4 regions of the Streptomyces sp. AHU1 genome follow, and region 3 is predicted to be linked to each of the others. Evidence: riboswitches for the same ligand, from Rfam matches in the RefSeq annotation. Region 3 holds a riboswitch; each other region holds the start of a gene.
What was found. A riboswitch is a leader RNA that binds a small molecule or an ion and turns the genes downstream of it on or off. The one in region 3 is predicted to bind cyclic di-AMP.

Region 1 (3,314 bases), 3.5 Mb from region 3:
AGGGGCGGGCTGGTAGGTGTGGGTGAGCGCCAGGTCCACCTCGCCGGCCGCGACCGCCGCGATCCCGTGCGGCGGTTCGTGGTCGGCGACCGCGAGCGCCACGTCCGGGTGGGCCCGGCGGAAGGCGGTGAGCACGGGCGGCAGCAGATGGATGCCCGCCGTCTGGAAGGTGCCGAGCCGCAGCGTGCCGCCCGACAGCCCCGTCAGACGGGCCAGTTCGTGCCGGGCCAGCTCCATCTCGTCGAGGACCCGGCGGGCCCGTACGACCAGCAGTTCGCCCGCGCCGGTGAGCCGGGTCCCGCGATGGGAGCGCACCAGCAGTGTCGTCCCCGTCTCCCGCTCCAGCTTCGCCACCTGCTGGGACAGCGCGGGCGGGGTGTAGCCGAGGCGCTCGGCGGCCCGGGTGATCGACCCCGCCTCGGCGACCGCCACCAGCGCCGCGAGCCGCGTCGGGTCGTACATCGCGCCCCTCCCGGATCCGGCGGCACCCTGCCGGGTCTAAACGACTGCTTAATACCGGCCCAGGATATTCGACATACCCGCTGAAGGTCCGTGCCGGGCAGCCTGGGGGCATGGACGCACAGCTCATCGCCTTCACGGGGGTCGCCGCGGGCATGGTCGCCATGCCCGGAGCGGACTTCACCGTCGTCGTACGCAACGCGCTCGTCTCCCGCCGGGCCGGTCTCGCGTGCGCCCTCGGCATCGCGGGCGGGCTGCTGATCCACACCGCGCTCGCCGTCGCCGGGGTCGCCGCGGTCCTGACCGCCGTGCCGGCGCTCTTCGGGACGCTCCAACTGCTCGGCGGGGCCTACGTGCTGTACCTGGGCCTGCGCACGCTCCGCCCGTCGGTCCGTCCGGGGGAGCCGGGCCCGGCCGCGTCGCCGTACGAGGCGGGGACGCGGGGGACGGGCCGGGGCGCGCGTCCGCTGCGGCAGGGCTTCGTCACCAACGCGCTCAACCCGAAGGCGCCCGTCACCTTCCTCAGCCTGCTGCCGCAGTTCGTGCCCGCGGGCAGCCCCGCGATGCCGCGGACCCTGCTGCTCGCGCTGATCGTGGTCGCCCTGGCCCTGGTGTGGTTCCCGGCGGTCGCGCTCCTGGTGGACCGGCTCGGACGGTGGCTGCGCGGACCGCGGGCCGCACGGGCCGTGGCGGGGCTCACCGGCGGTGCCCTCACCGTTCTGGGCCTCGTCCTGGTGCTGGAGCCCCTGAGGAGCTGAGAGGGCGTCACGGCGGCCGTGAGGAGGCCGGCGCCGGGGCGGCGGGGTTCCGCCGCCCCGGAGGAGAGGGTCAGCCGACCCTGCCGTACCAGACGCTCCTCGTCCAGATCTTCTGGAGCTTCACCACTTCCCCGGTCTTCGGGGAGTGCCAGATCTTCCCCTTCCCGGCGTAGATACCGACGTGGTAGACGTTCCGGCCCGAGTGGAAGAACACGAGGTCACCGGCCTTGCGGTGCGAGGCCGAGACGTGGTGCGTCTTGTTGTACTGGGCCGCGGCCGTACGAGGCAGCTTCTTGCCCGCCTTCTTGTACGAGTAGAGCGTGAGCCCGGAGCAGTCGAAGCGGTGCGGTCCGGTGGCGCCCCACTGGTAGGGGGAGCCGTGCTTCGACGCCGCGACCTGGAGTGCCTTCGTCGCAACGGTGGCCGCCTCGGCGTCGGCTGCGGCGCCGGGGACCACGAGGCTGCCGCCCACCGCGGCAAGGGTGAGCGCCGAGGCCGTACCGGCCCGGGTCCACAGCGACGGGACACGATTGAGCGCAGTCATGCGCAACCCTTCGTCAGCCGCCTGTGAAGGATGACCTGTCGGATTCGGGCTGGCGAAGTTGCCCGGCCGCGGTTGCGGCTTCACCCCAAGGACCGCCCGGAACTGTTCCGGCGGCCCGTCTAGCTGGGTCCTCCACTCCTGCCGATCCACTCCTGTCGACCGGTCATCCGGGCGGCGGCAGGACTCGGCGTCCGCCCGGACCGCCCCGCCGCTGTGGCGGGGGCTTGTCGTCGGAAGGGATCTTCACTCATGAGGGACGGAAAATCCGAGCGGAATCGGCGTTTTGTGGGCTTACTCACCACTCACCCGTTCGGGTGAACATAGCTGCGTTCGAGCACGTGTTGGAGACATCGATGAGGCCCGCACCTGCGGTGAAGGGCCCCATCCGGCCTCCGCGGTCCGCGCGTTGCGCAACTCGGAGGGGTCCCGGAAGGGATCGGGAAATACGCCATCGGGGGGTACACCATCCGGTCCGTTTGAGTCGCGGACCGGACGGCGCGGAGCTCCGGCGCGTACCGGCCCGCCGGTGCGGGTCCGTCAACTGCCGGACCCGGGCGGCACGGTGACCCTGGCCGCCCGCCGCTCCCCGCCGAGCACCCGCAGGGCCTGGGCCAGTGTCGGGGCGTGCACCTCGCTCTCGCCCCGCTGGTGCATCAGGGCGAGGGCGTCCCGCAGCGCCTCCGCCTTGCCGACCAGTGCCTGAGCCGCCCTCAGGCCGCGATAGGTGTCTCCGGGGCGGGACGGGTTGATGCGGCCGACCAGGTCGACCACGTCGAGGTAGCGGTCGATCAGCTCGGCCTCGGCACGGGTCAGCGCGGGCAGCGGGGGCAGGTCCGGGATCATCGGCCGCTCACCTCGCGTCCGGCGTCCGGCGTCCGGCGCGCGGGCCTACGGCTCGGGACGACCCGGTCGACCAGCCCGTAGGCCCGTGCCGCCGGCGCGTCGAAGATCTTGTCGCGCTCGATGTCCGCGGCGATCCGCTCCGGGCTCTGCCCCGTGTGCCGCCCGAGCATCTCCTCCAGGATCCGGCGGGAGCGGACCAATTCCTCGGCCTGGACGGCCAGATCGCCCGGATGGCCCTCGATCGGTTCCGGAACCGACGGCTGGCGCAGGAGGACGCGGGCCCCCGGCAGCGCGAGCCGTTTGCCCGGAGTTCCGGCGGCCAGCAGCATCGCCGCGGTCGAGTCCGCCCGGCCGAGGCAGATCGTCTCGACGTCGCAGGTGACGAACCGCATCGTGTCGTAGATCGCGGTCATCGCGCTGAAGGAGCCGCCCGGGGAGTTGATGTACAGCGAGATGTCCTGCTCGGGCGCCTGGTGTTCGAGGTACATGAACTGCGCCGTCACGTCGTTCGCCGAGGTGTCGTCGATCGGTGTCCCGAGGAACACGATCCGCTCGCCGAGCAGCTTCGAGTACGGATCGAGGGTCTGGTACCCCGTGCTCGTGCGTTCGGTGAACTCGGGCAGGACATGACGGGCGGACGGGCTGTCCATGGCGCGCCTCCTCAGGTCGACGTCTGTAAAAAATGTACAGGATGTACGTCCTCGTGGAAG
Region 2 (3,314 bases), 2.3 Mb from region 3:
TCCGCGATGGCCCGCACGTGTCCGTTGTAGGTGGCGATCTTGCCGCGCAGGTGCTTGAGCACGGGGACGCCACGGGTGTCGAAGCCGGTGGTCACCATGACGGTGCCGACGGCGGAGGTGAGGTCGGCGACCGCGCGCTCGAAGCGCTCCGCGACCTCGTCGGGGTCGGTGCCGGGGCGGATGATGTCGTTGCCGCCGGCGCAGAACGAGACCAGGTCCGGGCCGAGTTCCTTGGCCCGCTGGAGCTGGGTCTCGACGATCTGGTCGAGCAGTTTGCCGCGCACCGCGAGATTGGTGTAGTCGAAGTCGCCTTCGGGCCTGCGGTCCGCGAGAAGTACGGCGAACCGGTCGGCCCAGCCGACGAACGCCCCGTCGGGCCCAGGGTCGCCGACGCCCTCGGTGAAGCTGTCCCCCACCGCCACGTACGACCCGATCACTGATCTGTTGTCACTCTTCGAATCGTCTGCCACGTCGAGCCATGATTCACCTTTCGATGTGAGCTACGCGACCGTAGGGAAGGGTTGACTGACGGTGAGATAAGCCACTCGCCAAGCGTTGGTCAACTCCGGAATAAGGCTCGCATCAGGGATGTTGAGGCAGCGATCACCCGGAAGCCCGTGCCGCGGGACCACCGAAGGCCGGACCCCGGGGATCGTGGGGTCCGGCCTTCGGACATTTTCCTGCCGTCAGGAGCAGGAGACGGGGGGTCAGCCCACCGCGACACCGTGCGAGCGCAGGTACGCGACCGGGTCGACGTCGGAACCGTAGTCCGGCGTGGTGCGGATCTCGAAGTGCAGGTGCGGTCCGGTCACGTTGCCGGTCGCGCCGGAGAGGCCTATCTGCTGCCCCTCGGTCACGGTCTGCCCGGCGGAGACGGACAGCGACGACATGTGGGCGTACTGGGAGTACTTGCCGTCGGCGTGCTGGATGACGACCTGGTTGCCGTAGGCGCCGCCCCAGCCCGCGGAGACGACGGTGCCCGCGGCGATGGACTTGATCGTGGTGCCGGTCGGGATCACGAAGTCCACGCCCGTGTGGTAGCCGCTGGACCACATGCTGCCCGCCACCTTGTAGCCGGTGCCGACGGAGCTGCCGCCGACCGGCAGGGTGTAGCCGGAGGAGCTGTCGGCGGAAGCGGAGGCGGTTGCGCCTGCGGCCGGGGTCTCCTGGGCGGGCTTCGCCGGAGTGGCCTCCTGGGCGGGCTTCGCCGAAGTGGCCGCCTTGGCGGACGTGTGCGTGGCCGAGTGGGCGGCCGCGTGGGCCTTCCCGCCGAGCGACAGCTTCAGACCGGGGTGGATCAGCGACGGGTCGCCGCCGATGGCGGAGCGGTTGTCGGAGTAGATCTTCTTCCAGCCGCCGCTGACGTTCTGCTCGTCGGCGATCTTCGAGAGGTAGTCGCCGGACCTCACCGCGTACGTCTTCGTCGTGGTGGCCGGAGCCGCCTTCTCGGCGGGGGCGGCGGCCGGGGCCTTCTCGACGTGGTGCGCGACGGCGGTGGCCTGGGTCGCGGCGTGGGCGCCCGTGGCTCCCATCAGGGGCAGCGCGAGTGCGGCGCCACCGGTTCCGGCCACGGCGATCGAGCGGCTGAAACGAGGGGACTTGGGACGGCGATGCTTACCCTTCGCGGGCATGGCGGATTCCTCTCCGGCGCCTGCGGGGTGAGCTGTCGGGTGCGGGCTGGAGATGCCCGGCCGCGTCGCTGCGCGGCTGTACCCCAAGCCTGTTCCGGGAACCGGACCAGGCACGGAACCTGTGGGTCCCCCGCTCCTGCCGTGTACGGGTGAGTGTGCGGACTCCGGGCGGCGGCAGGATTGGGCGTCCGTCCGGATTGAGGCAGAACGTAGGCGACATGAGAGCGCGTCGACAACTATGGGCGGTTTCTGTGCGCTCGTCTTTCTTGATCCATGCCGAGATCACCGTCACCCTCCGTGGAACGACGATCTTCCGGGCCTCCCAATCCGTCTGGAAAAAATGGTGCGTTGAGAAGCGAGGGCGGCAACGCATCGTCACGAATATGACGCTCCTCACGCGACTCATCCCAGCGGCCCTTATTCCAGGGCCAGTTGTAATGAAGGTGCCTATTCGGACAGAACGACCAGATGCGACGCGAGCGGATAACCGACGCATTCGACTCTCCAGGCAGAGAGGCACTCGAAACGGTGCTCTAAATGCCCCACTTCAGGGAGATTCGCCCGCACCACCCGCTCGATCCGGTCCCGCGATCGGAGCCCCCTTTAAATCGAACGTGAATTCGATCGCGTGAGCCTCCGGGACGGCGTCACCGGGTGCGTCCCGACCGCGAGCCGGCGCCTGTGGACAACTCATTGCCCGAGGAACCCATGTCGTATCGTCGAGAGCGCGAGCCGGCACAACCGCCGACGAGCGGCGCCGAGTCCGTTCCGGCGACGCCGGAGGCCGAATGGGAGGAACCCCGTGACGCAGCAGATCCCGTCGACCGAGCCCGAGCTCGGCGGAGTGCGCAACTTCCGCGACGTGGGCGGACTGCCCACCACGGACGGCCGGCGGGTGCGCTACGGGCACCTGTTCCGCAGCGGTCACCTCGCGCACGCCACGGAGGAGGACGCCGCGTTCCTCGCCTCCCTGGGACTCCACACGATCTTCGACTTCCGCAATGCCGCGGACCAGAAGCTGGAGGGCCCGGACGTCGAACTGCCGGGCGTGCGGAACGTGAACCTCCCGCTGAGCGACCCGGCGGACGGCAGCGAGTTCTGGAAGATGGTCCGCGACGGCGAGATCGACCAGCTCCGCGGGATCCTCGGCGACGGCAAGGCCGCGAACCGGATGATCAACTCCTACCGCACGATCATCAAGGAGCGCACGGCCGAGCACTCCCAGGTGCTGCACGCCCTGGCCGACGACAGCGTGCCCGCGCTGATGCACTGCGCGGCGGGCAAGGACCGCGCCGGGCTGTCCATCGCGGTCACCCTGCTCGCCCTCGGCGTCGAGCGCGAGGCGATCGTGGCCGACTACCTGGAGTCGAACGCCACGCACCGCCGTTACAAGGTGCACCGCAACGGTTCCTCGGCCGGCGCCTACTCCCCCGAGGTGATGGAACTGCTCAGCCCGCTGTTCGACGCGCGCGCCGAGTACCTGACGGCCGCGTTCGAGACGATCGAGGCCACCTGGGGCGGCGTCGAGGCCTATCTGGAGCAGGGGCTGGGGCTGACGCCGGAGCTGCGGGAGCGCCTGCGCGCGCGGCTCCTGGACTGAGCCGCGCGCCGGGGCCGGGCCCCCGCCGGGCCGGGCCCCTACTGGTTCTGCGCGCCCAGCGTGAAGAGCAGGTAGATGAAGGC
Region 3 (3,314 bases):
AGCGTATCCGGTCACGTTTCGATCACCGCGAGCGCCCACCGTCCCCCGGCCGACTTCGCTCCGCCAGGAGGTATGCGGGAGTACACCCGGAAGGCACACGGGAAGCACCTGCGTGCCCCAACGGCGGGTACCCCGCCTCGCGGACACCACCCGGTCACCAACCGTATGTACATGATCGGGCTGGATGAAGCGACTCGCCATGGCATGCGGGGAGGCGCCCGGAAGGGGCGACCGGCCATGTCCGGCAGCAGCACCCGCCCCGTGCCCGACCGGAGCGCGGCGCCCCCCGCCGCCCGGCCGCGCCGCACCGCGTCTTCCATCCATAGAGATGACGTTCATGCACATCCGTACGTCCTTCCCTCACGAGACCACTCATAAGGGCACCCCTGTCCCCCTCCCGGACGGCACCCTTCCGTATGCCCGGACCCGGCGGGCCCGGCCGAGGAGCCCGCACCCGCCCCCTCGTGGAGCACCTCCCTCACCACCCGACCGGCTGGACGGCCCCGCGTGAGCGACGACACCACCCGGGCACGGCGACGCGGAGGAGCGGAGGAGCGGAGGAGCGGAGGAAGCGTCGAGGGGAGCGGACACCCGGGACCGGGCCGGACGGCGGGGAGGCGGTCCCCCGATCGGCCTTCCGATCGGCCGTCCGGCCGACTTTCCGGTCGGCTTTCCGGTCGGCCTTCCGGCTCACGGTCGGCGATCGGCACGGTCCGCGCCGCGACACGGTGTCGCACCTGTACGGAACCCACCGCCGGAGCGGCGGAAGCGGCCGGAGGCGCCTGGCACTGGAAGGGGAAGCGGCTCCGGTCGCGGTGGCACCCGTGTGCGCCTCGGCGGTCCCGAACGCGCAGGGGGAGCCACAGAAGGGCCGGAAAGAGACGGAGGGCTGGGAAAGGTCGGGAAGGCATACGTGATCGGCACGCCGGACCCACTGCCCGCCCGCGCCCGCTCGACCCGGTCGGCCCCGGCCATCCCGTCCGGATCCACCGCGGAACACCCACGCCGGAACGGCCCCGACGTCACCCGCGGCGCACGGTAGGCCGACAGGGCTTACCGGCAAGGGAGTTCACTTCCCGCGACCCCCGCACGCCCCGGTCCCGCGCCAATACAACGCGCGTACACCGAACACCGTTGACGCGGGCCGCACTTCACTTCGCTCCCCCTCCGAATCGGCTCACGTCCGGACCGGTCCCGCGCGACGTCCGGGACGGGAGAACCTGCCGGACACCGGCGCGGCCCGGCGGCCGGAGAGCGGATCACCGGGCCGCGCCCACCGACGTGTCCCGCGCCACAATTCCCGCCGCACGAAGGGCCGCTCGGCGTCTTCCGGAGGCCCTATGGCCGCCGCCATCGCAAGCACAATGCCCGAATTACCCTTCATGCCACCTTGGTGCTCTTTGGTCTCGTGAATTGGGTCACCGGCGAACCGGGCCGTCGACACGCACCCTCACTCGACGAACCCCTTCACCAAAGGCAAGTTGAGGATTCAATTCCGGCACAATCGGACTTTTTACCCCCTCATTAACCAGGCGAAAGCGATCTTCGCAGTCAAATCTCGTCTTGTTTCGGACATGTGCTCTCGCATACGTTCTGGTCGACCCCGGGCGGATCGCCGAATCCTGCCGCCGCCCGGTAACCCATCGACCCACGCACGGCAGGAGCGGGGGAACCACAGGTAAGCCGCCGATCCGGACACACCGGACGGCTAGGGGTGAAGCCGCGCCCACAGCGCGGCCGGGCATCTCCCGCCCGAACCCGACAGCTCACCTCGCAGGCGTCGGAGAGGAAATTCGTCATGCCCGCACGCGGCAAGCACCGTCACATGAAGTCCAACGTCATCACCCGTGGCCTGATCGCCGCCGGAACGGGCGGTCTCGCCCTCGCCCTCCCGCTCGTGAGCGCGACCGGCGCCAGCGCCGCCACCCCGGCGCAGGCCCCCCAGGTCACGAAGACCGCCCACACCGCGGTGGTGCCCAACGTGCAGCTCGTCACCTACAAGGTGGTCAAGGGCGACACCCTCTCCAAGATCGCGAAGAAGTACCCCAAGAGCGGCGGCTGGAAGAAGCTGTACGCGGCGAACCGCGCCGTCATCGGCGACAACCCCGCCGCGCTCCGTCCGGGCCTGAAGCTGACCGTGGGCACGAAGACGCTGAAGTCGACGACCGTCCGCACCGCGGCGAACGCGGCCCCCGCCGTCGCCAAGTCCAAGGCGACCACCGCCACCCAGGCCGTCGCCAAGTCGTACGCCAACAACCTCGACGGCTGGATCAAGGAATCCCTCGACGTCATGGCCAAGGCCGGCATCCCGGGCAGCTACGACGGCATCCACCGCAACGTGATGCGCGAGTCCTCCGGCAACCCCAACGCCATCAACAACTGGGACTCCAACGCCGCCGCGGGCATCCCCTCCAAGGGCCTGCTCCAGGTGATCGACCCCACGTTCCAGGCGTACCACGTCGCCGGCACGTCGACGAACATCTACGACCCGGTCGCGAACATCACCGCCGCCTGCAACTACGCGGCCGACAAGTACGGCTCCATCGACAACGTCAACGGCGCCTACTGATCGCACCCCGCACCCCCGACTTCCCCCCTCACCCGCCGACGGCGCCCTCCGGGCCCGTCGGCGGGTGCGTCGGCGGGTGCGTCGGCGGGTGCGTCGACGTGGCTAGAAGTCGAAGACGCGCTCCAGGACCACCGCGATGCCGTCGTCCTCGTTCGACAGGGTGACCTCGTCGGCCACCGCCTTCAGCTCCGGGTGGGCGTTGGCCATGGCCACGCCCCGGGCGGCCCAGTCGAACATCGGGATGTCGTTGGGCATGTCACCGAAGGCGAGCGTCGCGCAGGGGGTGAGCCCGAGGTGCGCCGCGGCGAGAGCGAGGCCCGTCGCCTTGGTCACCCCGCATGGCTGGAGTTCGACGGTGCCGGGCCCGGACATGGTGACCGTCGCCAGCGAACCGACCACCCCCCGCGCCGTTGCCGCCAACTCGTCGTCGGACATGGACGGGTGGCGGAGCAACACCTTGCTGATCGGCTCCGCCCAGAGGTCGTCCCGGCGCGGCACCCGCACCGCCGGCAGCGTGGGATGCGGCATCACGTACCCCGGCTCGATGAGCGTGAGCCCGTCCACGCCGTCCTGGTCGACCGCCGCGTACAGCAGCCCGACCTCCGCCTCGATCTTGCCGAGCGCCGTCTCCGCCAGTTCCCTGTCCAGGGTCACCGACCACAGCATCCGGTCCGCGCCGGCGTCGTACAGCTGCGCCCCCTGCCCGCACACCGCCAGCCCCTCACCGCCGAGTTCGTCGAGAAGC
Region 4 (3,314 bases), 3.1 Mb from region 3:
CCGGGAGCGGCGGGCCACGCCTGCTGCTTGCCGGTCGGCCGCAACGACTGCCGCCAGGCGTCGTCGACCGGCGGGGGCGCCGGCTCGTTCGCCGGGGGCATGGGGGCCGACGGGTAGGACGCCGCCCCGGCGGCGGACCCGTACGCGGGAGGCTGGGGCGCCGGCTCGCTCATCGGCGGCATCGGGGCCGACTGATAAGCGGCCGGACGCGGCGCCGTCTCGTACGCGGGCGGCTGCGGCGCCGGCTCGCTCACCGGCGGCATCGGAGCAGGCCGGTAACCGCTGGGACGGGTCGGCTTCTGCTCGAGGGGCAGGAGCACCGACTTGTACTCGGGAGCCGGGGCCGGCGCTTCGTACCCGGGGGGCAGGATGACCGCCTTGGACTCGGCGGCGGGGGGCGCCGACTCGTACGCCCGGGGCATGGAGCCCGTCCCGAAGACCTCGGACGCGGGCGCCGCCTGGGGCACCGCCTCGTACGGGGCGGGCTGGGGCGCCGCCTGGAACGCGGGCGCCTGGGCGACGGACGGGAACGAACCCGTCTGAGCGACCGACGGGAACGAACCCGTCTGGGCGACGGACGGGAACGTGCCGGTCTGCGGGGCCGCCTGGAACGCCGCAGCCTGCGGGGCCGACGGGAAGGCACCGGTCTGAGCGGCGGACGGGAAGGTACCGGTCTGAGCGACCGAGGGGAACGAACCGGTCTGAGCAGCCGACGGGAAGGTACCGGTCTGGGCGACCGACGGGAACGAACCCGTCTGGGCGGCCGACGGGAACGTGCCGGTCTGCGGGGCCGGCCGGTATTCGATCGCCGGCGCCTGCGCCTGCTGCGGGACGGCCATGCTCTGCCGTGCCGCGTGCTGCGCCATCAGCTCCTGCGCGGCGGCGAGCTTGCGTCGGGCGCTCTGCTTCCTGCCGTGCAGCGCGGCCTTCTGCGATGCGGCGGCGGCCGGAGCGGCCCCCGCAGGGAGCGCCGCACGGCCCGGCACCCCGGGACCCGGTGCCGCCGGGGCGCGACCGGTCATGGTCTCGGCCACCGGACCCGCCGTCAGCTCCAGAACGGGACGCGCGGACGGTTCCGAAGCCGGACCGGCGGTCAGCTCCAGCACCGGGGCAGCCGTCAACTCGGCGGCGGGCCGCATGATCTGTTCCAGCTCGTACACCGTCGGAAGGTCCGACGAGGACCCCTTGGATCCCTTCCCGCCCTCCTTCGGACGGGCACTCTCACCACCGCGCTTCGGCTGCCTGTCGGCAGGGAGCACGGCCGGCGCCACGGGTCCGATCCGGGAACGCGCCCCGTCGAACCACTGCCGCATCAGGTCGTCCCGGGCGGCGTCGGAAACCCCGCTTCCTTGACCGGCACCCCCTCGGCCCGACCTACGGGCGGAGTTCGCCGAGGCACGGGTCCCGTTGAAGTTACCGGTGGCGAATTCCGCCTGGTCGTAGAGGGACGAGAGCCGTCGGGCGACTTCTTCGCTGCTGGGCGGGGTGCGTTCCGGCGCCATGGAGTGGTGCTCCTTCCGTCGTCCGCCTACCGGGTTAGCTGTCGGGTTCGGGCGGACGATTCCGGAAGGTATGCCCTACGGCCCCTGTCCCGTAAGACAGTTGGCCGATTCACCCCAAGTTCGGTGGGTCCCCGGCTCCAGCCGCCACGAGGACGGGCCGGATTCGGCGGAGGCCGCACCGCCCGGCGAGCTTCGCCGGAGGGAATCGGGCGGCCAGGTCGCCAACTTAGCCATGTTGTGCACCCGATGTGAAGATCCACGTCCCAGATGTCCGATACATTTTCGTGACCTTCATCGCATCACCCCGCAGCGCGACGGCGAGGACACGCGGCGTACTCGAAATGACGGCTGAGCACGTCCGTCGGGGCGGCCGGGCGCCGATCCCGGCCCGGCCTCCCGCTCGGCCGCCCCGGCCCGCCCCGTCCCGGTTCCGGTCCGGCCGCGCGGACCCGTCCCGTCCCGGCCCGCCGGTCACACATCCGGTCGTCCCGGATGTGTCGGAAGTGTGCACAGAACTGGCGTTCCCTGGCATGTCGTTCGACTTCGGCGGCACCCACTGGTCACACCTTGACCGGTTCTGGCCGAGCTGGCCGGATGACCGCTGCGACCACGTGCCGGCCGTACCGTCGAGGCACGTCAGACCACGAGAGCGAGTCGAGGATCCCCACGTGCACGATGCGCCGATCTACGCCCAACTGATCTCCGAACGCGGCGACATACCGACGCTCGTCCGGAGCGAAGCCCGTCGGCTGCAACGCGACTTCGAGTGGATCCTCAGCTGGGATCCGTCGACGGGCGCTCCTCTTCCCGCGTCCGCCGCACGCCTCGTGTCCGGCGGCCGCCGCCCCGCCTCCCCCGCTCCGGACCCCGAGGACCGGCCGGGCACCGCCCCGCGGCCGACGGCGAGTCGGCCCCGGCCGGAGACCGGCGACCGGCCCGCCCCGGCCGTCCGGCCCCGACGGCCGCCGGAGAACGCCGGGGCAGACAGCCCTTAGAGAACGCCGGGCTCGCCGTCAGTCCGCGTCCTCGGGCCGGGCCCGGTAGCCGTTGCGCCACTCCTGGTAGAAACGCCAGAGACGGGCGCCCTGCGGGCAGCGTCCGGACTCGCGTCGGCACGTACGGCAGTCGCCGACGTGACTGACGTAGGCGGTCTCGGGGGCGTCCCGCCCCGGTTGCTGATTCGGCATGACCCTCGGCACCTGTCGGCGCGACGCGCACGAGCGCGACGTCGCTTCTGATGCCGTACTTCCGGACCGGGGGCCCCGGCGGATGCGCCCGCCGAGGACCGGTTCCCGGCGAGGCGCATGACGTGCGTCAGTCGAGGAGGTCGGCCTCGCGCTCCGCCGTCGCGGGGAAGGGCCCGTCGGTCCGCGGCCTGCGGACCGTCAGACGGGCCACCTCGAAGTCCATCTCGGAGGCCTCGGGAGGCGGTGGTGGGTGATAACGCCCGGCGCACACGGACAGGTTGACGATGAGATAGGCGTGCCAGGACCTGCCCACTCCGCGCCGGTCGTCGAAGGCGCGGACCCCGTTGACCCACCACACGACGCGGTGGGCGCCGAACTCGACCACGAGGTCGACCCAGGCACCCGGAGAAATGGCCTGGTTCCGGTAGTAACGGTGGGTGTTGCGCACATGGTTGGACAGTTCCAGCAGGTCCGGGTTGTCGGGGTGGTACTCGAAGACGTCGATCTCCTGACCGCCGTCCCGCCATGTCCAGACGGCCGGCCAGGCCCCGGTCACCGTGGGCAGCTTGACCCGCGTCTCCAGCACGTCCCCCGTACGGACCATGAACCCGTCCGCACTGCCCTC

Region 1: another riboswitch for cyclic di-AMP. It lies ahead of ACICHK_RS07565 (C40 family peptidase); the one in region 3 lies ahead of ACICHK_RS23230 (transglycosylase SLT domain-containing protein).
Region 2: another riboswitch for cyclic di-AMP. It lies ahead of ACICHK_RS33185 (peptidoglycan DD-metalloendopeptidase family protein); the one in region 3 lies ahead of ACICHK_RS23230 (transglycosylase SLT domain-containing protein).
Region 4: another riboswitch for cyclic di-AMP. It lies ahead of ACICHK_RS36665 (NlpC/P60 family protein); the one in region 3 lies ahead of ACICHK_RS23230 (transglycosylase SLT domain-containing protein).

What each region holds. Positions count from the first base shown of each region.
Region 1 covers NZ_CP174283.1:1,653,601-1,656,914, reverse strand. The annotation lists gene ACICHK_RS07575 (LysR family transcriptional regulator) at 1-462, opposite strand, end outside; gene ACICHK_RS07570 (LysE family translocator) at 573-1,217, shown strand; gene ACICHK_RS07565 (C40 family peptidase) at 1,288-1,761, opposite strand; cyclic di-AMP (ydaO/yuaA leader) riboswitch at 1,765-1,961, opposite strand; gene ACICHK_RS07560 (hypothetical protein) at 2,299-2,604, opposite strand; gene ACICHK_RS07555 (ATP-dependent Clp protease proteolytic subunit) at 2,601-3,254, opposite strand.
Region 2 covers NZ_CP174283.1:7,488,026-7,491,339, reverse strand. The annotation lists gene ACICHK_RS33190 (SGNH/GDSL hydrolase family protein) at 1-437, opposite strand, end outside; gene ACICHK_RS33185 (peptidoglycan DD-metalloendopeptidase family protein) at 708-1,631, opposite strand; cyclic di-AMP (ydaO/yuaA leader) riboswitch at 1,636-1,793, opposite strand; gene ACICHK_RS33180 (tyrosine-protein phosphatase) at 2,434-3,231, shown strand; gene ACICHK_RS33175 (DUF6126 family protein) at 3,270-3,314, opposite strand, start outside.
Region 3 covers NZ_CP174283.1:5,192,703-5,196,016, reverse strand. The annotation lists cyclic di-AMP (ydaO/yuaA leader) riboswitch at 1,604-1,795, shown strand; gene ACICHK_RS23230 (transglycosylase SLT domain-containing protein) at 1,799-2,569, shown strand; gene ACICHK_RS23225 (HAD family hydrolase) at 2,672-3,314, opposite strand, start outside.
Region 4 covers NZ_CP174283.1:8,304,862-8,308,175, reverse strand. The annotation lists gene ACICHK_RS36665 (NlpC/P60 family protein) at 1-1,502, opposite strand, end outside; cyclic di-AMP (ydaO/yuaA leader) riboswitch at 1,510-1,681, opposite strand; gene ACICHK_RS36660 (hypothetical protein) at 2,171-2,497, shown strand; gene ACICHK_RS36655 (hypothetical protein) at 2,516-2,689, opposite strand; gene ACICHK_RS36650 (beta-glucanase) at 2,817-3,314, opposite strand, start outside.